Regions from separate parts of the Streptomyces sp. SID5464 genome, predicted to be linked through region 3. Evidence: riboswitches for the same ligand, from Rfam matches in the RefSeq annotation. Region 3 holds a riboswitch; each other region holds the start of a gene.
What was found. A riboswitch is a leader RNA that binds a small molecule or an ion and turns the genes downstream of it on or off. The one in region 3 is predicted to bind thiamine pyrophosphate.
Positions count from the first base shown of each region.

Region 1: it holds a riboswitch for thiamine pyrophosphate, as region 3 does, so the genes downstream of both, thiO (glycine oxidase ThiO) here and GTY47_RS30775 (thiamine ABC transporter substrate-binding protein) in region 3, are expected to answer to the same signal.
Region 2: it holds a riboswitch for thiamine pyrophosphate, as region 3 does, so the genes downstream of both, thiC (phosphomethylpyrimidine synthase ThiC) here and GTY47_RS30775 (thiamine ABC transporter substrate-binding protein) in region 3, are expected to answer to the same signal.

Region 1 covers NZ_WWIQ01000001.1:30,940-34,862, forward strand. Annotated here, with positions in the region: gene GTY47_RS00150 (thiazole synthase) at 1-316, opposite strand, end outside; gene thiS (sulfur carrier protein ThiS) at 319-519, opposite strand; gene thiO (glycine oxidase ThiO) at 516-1,685, opposite strand; TPP riboswitch at 1,683-1,794, opposite strand; gene GTY47_RS00165 (hypothetical protein) at 1,850-2,200, shown strand; gene GTY47_RS00170 (FAD-dependent oxidoreductase) at 2,233-3,474, shown strand; gene GTY47_RS00175 (Rv2175c family DNA-binding protein) at 3,552-3,917, shown strand.
Region 2 covers NZ_WWIQ01000022.1:546,076-549,998, reverse strand. Annotated here, with positions in the region: gene thiC (phosphomethylpyrimidine synthase ThiC) at 1-1,493, opposite strand, end outside; TPP riboswitch at 1,486-1,675, opposite strand; gene GTY47_RS18060 (YibE/F family protein) at 1,748-3,496, shown strand; gene GTY47_RS18055 (SsgA family sporulation/cell division regulator) at 3,599-3,923, opposite strand, start outside.
Region 3 covers NZ_WWIQ01000061.1:60,962-64,884, reverse strand. Annotated here, with positions in the region: gene GTY47_RS30785 (SRPBCC family protein) at 40-486, shown strand; gene rlmN (23S rRNA (adenine(2503)-C(2))-methyltransferase RlmN) at 555-1,661, shown strand; TPP riboswitch at 1,716-1,822, shown strand; gene GTY47_RS30775 (thiamine ABC transporter substrate-binding protein) at 1,947-2,984, shown strand; gene GTY47_RS30770 (iron ABC transporter permease) at 2,960-3,923, shown strand, end outside.

The DNA.
Region 1 (3,923 bases), on a different contig from region 3:
GCTCGTCTGCGATGACCTCCAGCTTGACCAGGTCGGTGCCGAGGGCCTCGCGCGCGAGACGGGCCGTGAGGACGGCCTCACCGGCCGTGAAGCAGCCCGCCGTGTTGGGCAGGACGCGGATGCCCAGCTTGTCCAGGACGGACAGCACCGAGCCGTGCACCGAGGCGTTCACCCGGCGCATCGCGACCGTCGTCAGCTCCGTCCCGGACGCGACCAGCGACCGCTCCAGCACGTCGAGGCTGGGCGCCCCGCCCGTGCCCATGATCAGGCGGGACGTGAAGGACGTACCACCGAGGACAAACGGATCGTCGGCCATGGTCAGCCTCCTTGGACGGCGGTGAGGACTTCCACGCGGTCCCCCTCGGCGAGGGGCGTGGACGGCCACTGGGCGCGCGGGACGACGGTTTCGTTGAGGGCGGCGGCCACGCCGGACGGCGCGGCGGTGAGGGACTTCACGACGGAGTCGAGAGCCGTACCGGGCCGGACGTCCCGGGGCTCCCCGTTGACGGAGATGTTCATGCGGGCTGCTCCGTGAGGGCGGTGGCGGTGCTGAAGCGCTTCGGAGTGAAGGGGCGGGCTTCCTCGGGGAGTTCACCCGTCGTCAGGACGTGCGCCATGGCGTCGCCGGTGACCGGCGTGAGCAGGACGCCGTTGCGGTAGTGCCCGGTGGCCAACGAGAGCCCTTCGAGACCGGTCGGGCCGAGCAGCGGCGCGTTGTCGGGGGAGCCGGGGCGCAGTCCGGCCCGGGTCTCGGTGAGGGGCAGCTCGGTGATGCCCGGGACCAGCTCGTGCGCGTCGCGCAGCAGCTCGTACACACCGCCCGCGGTCACGGTGGTGTCCCAGCCCAGCTCCTCGCTGGTCGCCCCGATGACCAGCTCGCCGCTCTCGCGCGGCACCAGGTAGACATGGCTGCCGCGCACGACCGCGCGCACGGTCCGGCTGAGGAACGACCCGTGCCGCTGCGGCATGGTCAGCCGTACGACCTGCCCCTTCACCGGCCGCACGGGGGGCAGCACATCCTCCGGGACGCCCGCGAGCCGCCCGCTGAGACTGCCCCCGGCCAGCACGACCTGTCCGGCGTCCAGCGGGGTGCCGTCGTCCGTGACGGCACCCGTGGCCCGGTCCCGTACGACGGTGAGCCGCTCCGCCCATGCCCGGTGGAAGACCACACCGGTCCGCTCGCACGCGGCGACCAGCGCCCCGGCCAGCCGCCGCGGGTCGATCTGGTGGTCCCCGTCGACCCGCAGCCCGCCGCGCACGCCCGGCGCGAGCATCGGCTCCAGGCGACGGCACTCCCGCCCCGACAGCCACTGCGATTCCAGGCCCGACTGCTGCTGCAAGGCGTGCAGTTCGCGCAGATGGGCCCGGTCGTCGGCGTCCAGGGCCACGGCGAGCGTGCCGCACCGGCGGTAGCCGAGGTCGTGGCCGGTCTGCTCGGTGAGCTCGGCCGCGAAGTCCGGATAGCGCCGGGCGGAGGCGAGGTTCAGACCGAGCAGGGTCTGCTCGCCGTAGTGCAGTTCCGTGACGGCGGCCAGCATCCCGGCCGCCACCTGTGCGGCTCCGCCGCCCGGCTCCGGGTCCACCACGGCCGTGGCGAGTCCGCGCTGCGCGGCCCGCCACGCGGTGACCAGGCCGATGATCCCGCCCCCGACGACGAGGACGTCTGACGTTCGCGTACGCGACATGGGCGTCCAGCCCCTCCCTTCGCCGGCATGACCCGGATCAGGTTCGTACGGTCGGAGGCCGCCAGCCTCCCTCTCAGCCCGGTGCGTCCGGGCTCCCGCGAGTGCCTTACGTTGGCCACCCACCCTAGCCCGATGCCGTACGCCGCAGTAAGGGAGCCACCGCCATGGCCCGATCCCTCGACGGTCTCGTCCTGGCCCCGGTCGCCGACCAGGCACCCGGCCAGGTGGGGACCCGCACCCGGTTCACGTACCACGAGCAGGACGGAGAGGTCTGGGCCGAGTACTCGGGCGGCGACGTCGTACGCGGACATCTCGTGGGTACCCGGGAGGGCGACAGGCTGGACTTCCGGTACGTACAACTCAAGGGGGACGGGACCACCTCCTCCGGGCACTGCGTGTCGACCGTCGTGGAACTGCCCGACGGGCGGGTGCGGCTGGAGGAGAGCTGGGAGTGGGAGTCCCAGGCGGGCAGCGGGACGAGCGTTGTGGAGCAGGTCACTGCGGATGAGCACTGACTGACGAAATGTCAGTTGTCTATGGTGATCAGGTGAGCGAGCAGACGCAGGAACCAGGTTCGTCCGCGCCGGGGCGCGTGGTCGTGGCGGGCGCGGGCATGGCCGGTGTCCAGACCGCGGTCGCCCTGCGCGAGCAGGGCTTCACCGGCACGGTGAGCGTGCTCGGCGCCGAGCCGCACCAGCCCTACGACCGGCCCCCCCTGTCCAAGGCCGTCCTGCTCGGCAAGGCCGAGGGCTCAGCCTTCGACGTCGACTTCGAGGCCCTCGGCATCGAACTGCGGCTCGGCTGCGAGGTGCTGGGCCTGCGCCCAGGCGACCACGAGCTGGACACCGAGGACGGGCCCGTGCCGTACGACGTCCTGGTCGTCGCGACCGGTGCCGAACCGATCCGGCTGCCCGGGGCGGAGGGCGTGCCGGGCGTGCACCTGCTGCGCACCCTGGACGACGCCGAGCGGCTGCGGCCGGTGCTGGCCCGCCGGCACGACATCGTGGTCGTCGGCGCGGGCTGGATCGGCGCGGAGTTCGCCACGGCCGCGCGCGAGGCGGGCTGCGCGGTGACCGTCGTGGAGGCCGCCGACCGGCCCCTCGCCGGGGCGCTGCCCGCCGAGGTCGCCGCGCCGATGGCCCGCTGGTACGCCGACGCGGGTGCCGTGCTGCGGACGCACGCGCGCGTGGAGCGTGTGGAACCCGGAACGGTGGTCCTCGACGACGGCTCGCGGCTGCCCGCGGGCGCGGTCGTCGTCGGCATCGGCGCCCGTCCGGCCACGGCCTGGCTGTCCGGCTCCGGGATCGAGCTGGGCACGCACGGCGAGATCGTGGCCGACCAGCACCTTCGTTCGTCGGTGCCCGACGTGTACGCGGTCGGCGACTGCGCCTCCTTCCCCTCGGGCCGGTACGGCGAGCGCCTGCTGGTGCACCACTGGGACAACGCCCTCCAGGGGCCGCGCACGGTCGCCGTGAACATCGTCGGCCGGGCCTCGGGGGAGACCCCGGCGGTGTACGACCCCGTGCCGTACTTCTGGTCGGAGCAGTTCGGACGGTTCGTGCAGTACGCCGGGCACCACGCGGCCGCCGACACGACCCTTTGGCGGGGCGACCCGGCCGGACCGGCCTGGACGGTCTGCTGGCTGCGCGGCGACCGGCTGGTCGCGCTGCTGGCGGTGGGCCGCCCCCGGGACCTGGCGCAGGGCCGCCGCCTGATCGAGTCGGGCACGCCGATGAATCCGGCGTTGCTGGCGGACCCGGCGAGGCCGTTGAAGGCGGCGACGGCGTAGCTGTCGAGGCGGGCGTGTCCGCCCAGGTGGGCGGGCCCGACTTCCGACTGTCAGTGGGGGATGGCAGGCTGGTTTCCGTGACCGAGATTGACGCAAAGATCGATGCTCTCGTCCCTGCCTGGCTCACCCTCCCCGACATCGCCGAACAGCTCGGCGTCGAGGTGACGCGCGTGCGGCAGCTGGTCAAGGACGGCCAGCTCATCGCCGTACGCCGCGGTGAGAACCGCGCGCTGCACGTCCCCGCGGCCTTCATCGACGGGGACAAGGTCGTCAAGGGCCTGTCCGGGACCCTGACGCTCCTGCGGGACGACGGCTTCACGGTCGAAGAGATGCTGGAGTGGCTCTTCACCCCCGACCCGAGCCTGCCCGGCACGCCGGCCCAGGCCCTGAGCGAGAACCGCGGCACGGAGGTGAAGCGCCGCGCCCAGGCGCTCGCGGTCTGACCCGAC
Region 2 (3,923 bases), on a different contig from region 3:
CACTCCTGGGCGCCCGGGTGTCCCTTGGCGAGATCCGCTGCGTGGGCGGCGATCTTGTAGGTGATGACGCCGGTCTTGACGTCGTCTCGGTTCGGCAGGCCCAAGTGCTCCTTGGGCGTGACGTAACACAGCATGGCCGTGCCCCACCAGGCGATCATCGCGGCGCCGATGCCGGAGGTGATGTGGTCGTACGCCGGCGCGACGTCCGTGGTCAGCGGGCCGAGCGTATAGAACGGAGCTTCATCGCAGATCTCCTGCTGAAGGTCGATGTTCTCCTTGATCTTGTGCATCGGGACGTGGCCCGGGCCTTCGATCATGGTCTGTACGTTGAAACGCTTCGCGATCCGGTTGAGTTCCCCGAGAGTCCGGAGTTCCGCGAACTGCGCCTCGTCGTTGGCGTCCGCGATCGAGCCCGGCCGCAGACCGTCTCCGAGAGAGTATGTGACGTCGTACGCGGCGAGGATCTCGCAGAGTTCCTCGAAGTTCTCGTACAGGAACGACTCCTTGTGGTGCGCGAGGCACCAGGCGGCCATGATCGAGCCACCGCGCGAGACGATGCCGGTCTTGCGGTTGGCCGTCAGCGGCACGTACGGCAGGCGCACGCCCGCGTGGACCGTCATGTAGTCCACGCCCTGCTCGGCCTGTTCGATGACCGTGTCCTTGTAGATGTCCCAGGTCAGTTCCTCGGCCTTGCCGTCGACCTTCTCCAGGGCCTGGTAGAGCGGCACGGTGCCGATGGGCACGGGGGAGTTGCGCAGCACCCACTCGCGCGTGGTGTGGATGTTGCGGCCGGTGGACAGGTCCATGACCGTGTCGGCGCCCCAGCGGGTCGCCCAGGTCATCTTCTCGACCTCCTCCTCGATGGAGGACGTCACCGCCGAGTTGCCGATGTTGGCGTTGACCTTCACCAGGAACCGCTTGCCGATGATCATCGGCTCGATCTCCGGGTGGTTGACGTTGGCCGGCAGCACCGCCCGGCCGGCCGCGATCTCGTCGCGGACCACCTCGGGCGAGACGTTCTCCCGAATGGCCACGTACTCCATCTCGGGCGTGATCTCGCCGCGGCGGGCGTACGCGAGCTGCGTGACCGCCTTGCCGTCCCTGCTGCGGCGCGGTTGGCGCGGCCGACCGGGGAAGACGGCGTCGAGGTTGCGGAGGCCACCGCGTGGCGAGGTGTGCTTGATGCCGTCGTCCTCGGGTCGGACGGGCCGGCCGGCGTACTCCTCGGTGTCGCCACGGGCGATGATCCAGTTCTCGCGCAGTGGCGACAGGCCCCTGCGGACGTCCGTGTCGACGAGCGGATCGGTGTACGGGCCCGACGTGTCGTACAGCGTGACCGACTGGCCGTTGGTGAGATGCACCTGTCGGACCGGCACCCGCAGGTCGGGGCGGCTGCCCTCGACGTACGCCTTGTGCCAGCCGATGGACTTCCCGGCCTCCTCGGACTGTTCGTCCTGAACGGAGGCAGGCGTGCGTGCGTCCTTGTTGGTCATGAGACCTACTCCCTACGCCGGCATTACCCGGTAACAGGTTCGGCGGTCGACGCAGCGGCTTCCGTCTGCCGACGTTCCGTGTGAAACATCACTCGACTTCGGTGATGTTTCATGTGAAACATCGCTGGGACGGAGGTCAGCGCCCTCTCAGCCCGGTGCTCCGAGCTCCCGCGTGTACAAAAGGTGCCTCCACGCTAGCGGCAATTCTGGCGCGGTGAACAGAGGGCCCCCCTCGTTCTTGCGATGATCGGTCGGTGACCACGACGCAGCGTCCTCCTTACCCACCGCCCGAACCGCCCCGCGGGTCCGGCGCCGGCAACGGCAACGGCCGTGGGCGCGAGCACGATTTCGCCGCCGGGGGCGGGTTCGGGCCTGCCCGGGGGCAGACGCAGGGGCACAGGCCAGGTCCCGGCAGCGGGCAGGGTGCCGGTGCGGCCGGTCCGGCCGGTACGTATGGGGCCGGCTCCGGCAGCTGGCACGATTCCGGCCCCGGCCCCAGGGAAAGCGACCGACCCGGCGGAGGCAACGGGTACGGGCACGAGCACGGACAAGGCGACAGGCCCGGCGGAGGCCACGGGCGCGGCGGAGACGACGGGTACGGCGAAGGCCACGGCCCCGGCGGCGGCCATGGGCACGGTGGGCGCAACGGCCACGGCGGCGGCGACGGGCACGGTCACGGAAACGGACCCGGCTCCGCCCCGGGCGGCGGGCACGGGCACAGTCACAGCCACGGCCCTGCCACGCCGGTCTCGATGCACCTGCGCAAGGTCATCGCGGCGGTCCTGATCCCGTTCGCCGCTGCCGTGCTGGTCGGTCTCGCCGTGCTGTGGCCGGGCGGGGCCCCGCCGCACGAGCGCACCGGCGTCGGCTTCGACCGGCAGACGCAGCAGGCCTCGGTCACCAAGGTCGTGGCGGTGAGCTGCAAGGAGGCCGGCGCCTCGGGCGTCCCGCCGACCGGCGACACCTCCACCGCCGAGGGTTCCTCCGCTGTGCAGCAGGAGAAGGGGACCTGCAAGCGGGCGACGATCCGGGTCGACAGCGGCAAGGACAAGGGCCGTACCTTCACCGAGATCGTCCAGCCGGACCAGTCCCGCCAGTTGCACGAGGGCCAGAAGGTCGTGGTCGCCTACGAGCCCTCCGCGCCGAAGGACCTCCAGTACTCGGTCACCGACATCAACCGCCGCCTGCCCATGGCGCTGCTCGCCGGCATCTTCGCCCTCGCCGTCGTGGTCGTCGGGCGACTGCGGGGTGTCATGGCCCTGGTCGCACTGGCCATCAGCTTCCTGGTGCTGAACTTCTTCATCCTGCCCGCGATCCTTCAGGGCTCGAACCCGCTGCTCGTGGCGGTGGTGGGCGCGAGCGCCATCATGCTCATCGCCCTGTATCTGTGTCACGGCCTGTCCGCCCGGACCTCCGTGGCGGTGCTCGGCACCCTCGTCTCGCTGCTGCTGATCGGCGTTCTCGGCTCGCTGTTCATCGACTGGGCCGCGCTCACCGGCAACACCGACGACAACACCGGTCTGATCCACGGGCTCTACCCGACGATCGACATGAGTGGTCTGCTGCTCGCCGGCGTCATCATCGGATCGCTCGGCGTGCTCGACGACGTGACGGTCACACAGACGTCGGCGGTGTGGGAGCTGCACGAGGCCAACCCGTCCATGGGCTGGCGGGGCCTGTACCGCGCGGGGATCCGGATCGGCCGCGACCACATCGCCTCGGTCGTCAACACGCTCGTCCTCGCGTACGCGGGTGCCGCGCTGCCGCTGCTCCTGCTGTTCTCCATCGCGCAGAGCGGTGTCGGGACGGTCGCCAACAGCGAGCTGGTCGCGGAGGAGATCGTGCGCACGCTGGTCGGTTCGATCGGCCTGGTCGCCTCGGTGCCGGTCACCACGGCGCTGGCGGCACTGGTGGTCTCGGCGGACCGCTCGGGAGCGCAGCCGGCCGCGGAGGCGGTCGCGGCCCCGGCACGCGGGGGGAGGGGCCGGCGCCGCAAGCGCTGACGCCTCTCGAACTCCGAAGCCCCCGCCGCACAGAGAAGCGTTCCTGCACAGCTCGGCGGCATCCGGTGAAGCGTTACTCCACCGTGCCGCCCGACGGATGCCTCAGCCGGCGCCTTGTTCCGCGAGGATGCGGTCCAGGGCCTCGTCGAGATGGGCGTCGAAGTCGGCGAGCGACCCCTCCTGGCCCAGCGGCACCAACTTGTCGGTGCGATCGAGGAAGGCGACCAGCGGTGCCGTCGACGACCGGAACAGCGCCTGGTCACTGCCCACCTGAAGCCGGATCAGCACCTCGCCCAGCGAGTCCGGGTCGACGGGCGTGACCCGCACATCGCCCTCCCCGCACGGCCGGCCGACCCCGTCGATCAGCAACTCCCGGCCGAAAGCCCACGTCACCGGGGCATCACCGGGCAGGTGGAAGGTCAGCCTG
Region 3 (3,923 bases):
AGTGGGACGATTCAGGTGTACGTCGCAAAGGGGAGCAACATGTCCAGTATTCGACAGAGCATCGATGTCGACCGGCGTCCCGAAGATGTGTACGACTACCTCATGGACGCCCCGCGGCTGCCGGAGTGGCAGCTGAGCGCCGTGTCCGCGGAACGACTTGACGAGGGGCCGTTCGGCGTCGGCTCCCGGATGCGGGTCACCCGGCACGTCGGCCGCCGGATCATGCCGATGACCATGGAGGTCACGGAGTACGACCCGCCGCACAGCTGGGGTATGCGAGGTGTCGACGGCCCTGTCCGGGCACGGGTGCACGGCGAGGTCGAGCCGTTCGACGAGGGGCAGCGCTCCCACGTGACGATCGAGATCGACTTCGAGGGCCACGGCGTCGGCAAGGTCCTCGTCCCGCTCGTCGTACGCCCCCAGGTCCGCAAGGAACTGCCCCGCAACGAGCAGCTCCTCAAGGACCGGCTGGAGCACGCGGGGTAGTCGGCTGAGGGCAGGCGAAGGGCAGCGGTCGCAGGTCACCCAAATCGATCTGCGACACTGGTTGAGCCATGCCTAAGCCCGGAGAACTCACTTTCGTCGCCCCGCGCGGAGCCAAGAAGCCGCCGCGGCATCTCGCCGACCTCACTCCTGCCGAGCGCAAGGAGGCCGTTGCCGCTGTCGGGGAGAAGCCGTTTCGTGCCAAGCAGCTCTCGCAGCACTACTTCGCGCGGTACGCGCACGATCCGGAGCAGTGGACGGACATTCCGGCCGGCTCCCGCGGTCGGCTCCAGGAGGCGCTGCTTCCCGATCTGATGTCCGTCGTGCGGCATCTGTCGACCGACCAGGGCACCACGCGCAAGACGCTGTGGCGGCTGTTCGACGGGACGCTCGTCGAGTCCGTGCTGATGCGCTACCCGGACCGGGTGACGATGTGCATCAGCTCGCAGGCCGGGTGCGGGATGAACTGCCCGTTCTGTGCGACCGGGCAGGCGGGGCTCGACCGGAACCTGTCCACCGCCGAGATCGTGCACCAGATCGTGGACGGTATGCGGGCGCTCAGGGACGGCGAGGTGCCGGGCGGCCCGGCGCGGCTCAGCAACATCGTGTTCATGGGCATGGGTGAGCCGCTCGCCAACTACAACCGGGTCCTCGGCGCCATCCGGCGGCTGACCGACCCCGAGCCCGACGGGCTGGGGCTCTCGCAGCGCGGGATCACGGTCTCGACGGTCGGTCTCGTCCCGGCCATCCACCGGTTCGCGGACGAGGGCCTCAAGTGCCGCCTCGCGATCTCGCTGCACGCCCCCGACGACGAGCTGCGCGACACCCTCGTCCCCGTGAACACGCGGTGGAAGGTGCGCGAGGTCCTCGACTCCGGGTTCGAGTACGCGGCGAAGTCCGGGCGCCGACTGTCCATCGAGTACGCGCTGATCCGGGACATCAACGATCAGGCCTGGCGCGGTGACCGGCTCGGTCGCATGCTCAAGGGCAGGCCCGTGCACGTGAACCTGATCCCGCTCAACCCGACGCCCGGCTCCAAGTGGACCGCCTCGCGGCCCGAGGACGAGAAGGCGTTCGTGGAGGCGATCGCGGCCCATGGTGTGCCGGTGACGATCCGGGACACCCGTGGTCAGGAGATCGACGGGGCGTGTGGTCAGCTCGCGGCCACCGAACGGTAGTCTGACCGGCGTAAGCACACCCGCATACTCCGCACCTGCATATCCGACACCTTCATATTCCGACAGGGGAGCGCCACAGCGCTGAGAGTGCGGCACACGGCCGCAGACCCTCCGAACCTGGCCCAGGTCATTCTGGGTAGGGAGATCGGTCTCCACTCGAGCTGTTGCGCCCTGCCCGGGATTCCCAGAGATCCCGGGCAGGGCCGCGTCTTCTCCTGGTCCTCCAGGAGGAATCCAGTGAGCATCACCACAAAGCGGCTGACGGCGGTGGTCGTCGGTCTCGGCATGGCCGGCACACTCGCCGCGTGCGGGTCGTCCGACGGCGGCCAGGGGTCAGGCGACTCCAAGACCGTGACCCTCGTCAGCCACGACTCGTGGGCCGCCTCGAAGGACGTCATCGCGGCCTTCGAGAAGCAGTCCGGCTACAAGGTCAGGGTCCTCAAGGACGGCGACGCCGGGCAGGCCGTGAACAAGGCCATCCTGACCAAGGACAACCCGCAGGGCGACGTCTTCTTCGGCGTCGACAACACGCTGCTGTCCCGCGCCCTCGACAACGGCCTGTTCCAGCCGTACGAGCCGAAGGGCTCGGACCGGATCGCGCCGGAGTACCGGGCGGACCAGGGCAAGCACCGGGTCACTCCGATCGACACGGGTGACATCTGCGTCAACTACGACAAGAAGTACTTCGCCGACCACAAGCTCGACCCGCCGCGCAGCTTCGACGACCTGGTCAAGCCCCAGTACAAGAACCTCCTGGTCACCGAGAACGCGTCGACCTCCTCGCCCGGCCTGGGCTTCCTGCTGGGCACCGCCGCGAAGTACGGCGACGCCGGCTGGGAGGGGTACTGGAAGAAGCTCAAGGCCAACGGCGCGAAGGTCGTCGACGGCTGGGAACAGGCCTACAACGAGGAGTTCTCCGGCTCGGCCGGCGGCAAGAAGGCCAAGGGGGACCGGCCGCTCGTCGTGTCGTACGCCTCCTCGCCGCCCGTCGAGGTCGTCTACGCCGACCCGAAGCCCAGCACCGCACCGACCGGGGTCGCGCAGGGCACCTGCTTCCGGCAGGTCGAGTACGCCGGGCTGCTGAGCAACGCCAAGAACAGCAAGGGCGGCAAGGCGTTCCTCGACTTCCTGATCAGCGAGCGGTTCCAGGAGGACATGCCGCTCAACATGTACGTGTACCCGGTGCGCGAGGGCGCCCAGGTCCCCCCGGAGTTCGTGAAGTACGGGCCGCAGGCCAAGGACCCGGAGACCATGGACCCGGCGAAGATCGCCGACAACCGTGACCAGTGGGTCAAGTCGTGGACCTCACTCGTACTGAGGTAACCGTCCGCAGGGACCGGCGCGGGAGCGCGGCGCGGCTCGGGCTCATCGCCGTGCCCGTCGCGTTCTTCGCCGTCTTCTTCGCCTACCCCGTCGCCGCGATCGTCGCGCGCGGCCTGAAGGTCGACGGGGTCTGGCGGTTCGGGCGGATCGGCGAGGTGCTGGCGCAGTCCGACGTCCGGCACGTGCTGTGGTTCACCACCTGGCAGGCGATCGTCTCGACGGCACTCACCCTGCTGGTCGCGCTGCCCGGCGCGTATGTCTTCGCGCGCTTCGACTTCCGCGGCAAGCAGGTCCTGCGGGCCGTGGTGACCGTGCCGTTCGTGCTGCCGACGGTCGTCGTCGGTACGGCGTTCCTGGCGCTGGTCGGGCGCGGCGGACTGCTCGACGAGCTGTGGGGCGTGCGGCTGGACACCACCGTGTGGGCGATCCTGCTCGCGCACGTCTTCTTCAACTACGCGGTCGTCGTCCGGACCGTCGGCGGGCTCTGGGCGCAGCTCGACCCGCGGCAGGAGGAGGCCGCGCGGATGCTCGGGGCGTCGCCGCTGAGGGCCTGGCGGCAGGTCACGCTGCCGGCGCTCGCGCCCGCCGTGGCCGCCGCCGCGCTCATGGTCTTCCTGTTCACCTTCACCTCCTTCGGTGTCGTCCAGATCCTCGGCGGGCCCACCTTCTCGACCCTGGAGGTGGAGATCTACCGGCAGACGTCGGAGATCTTCGACCTGTCCACGGCCGCCGTGCTGACGCTGATCCAGTTCGTCGCCGTGGGCGCGATCCTCGCCCTGCACGCCTGGACCGTACGGCGGCGGGAGACCGCGCTGCGGCTGGTGGACCCGTCCGTGACCGCGCGCCGGCCGCGTGGCACGGGGCAGTGGGCGCTGCTGGGCGGGGTGCTCGTCACCGTATCCGTGCTGCTCCTGCTGCCGCTCGCCGTGCTGGTGCAGC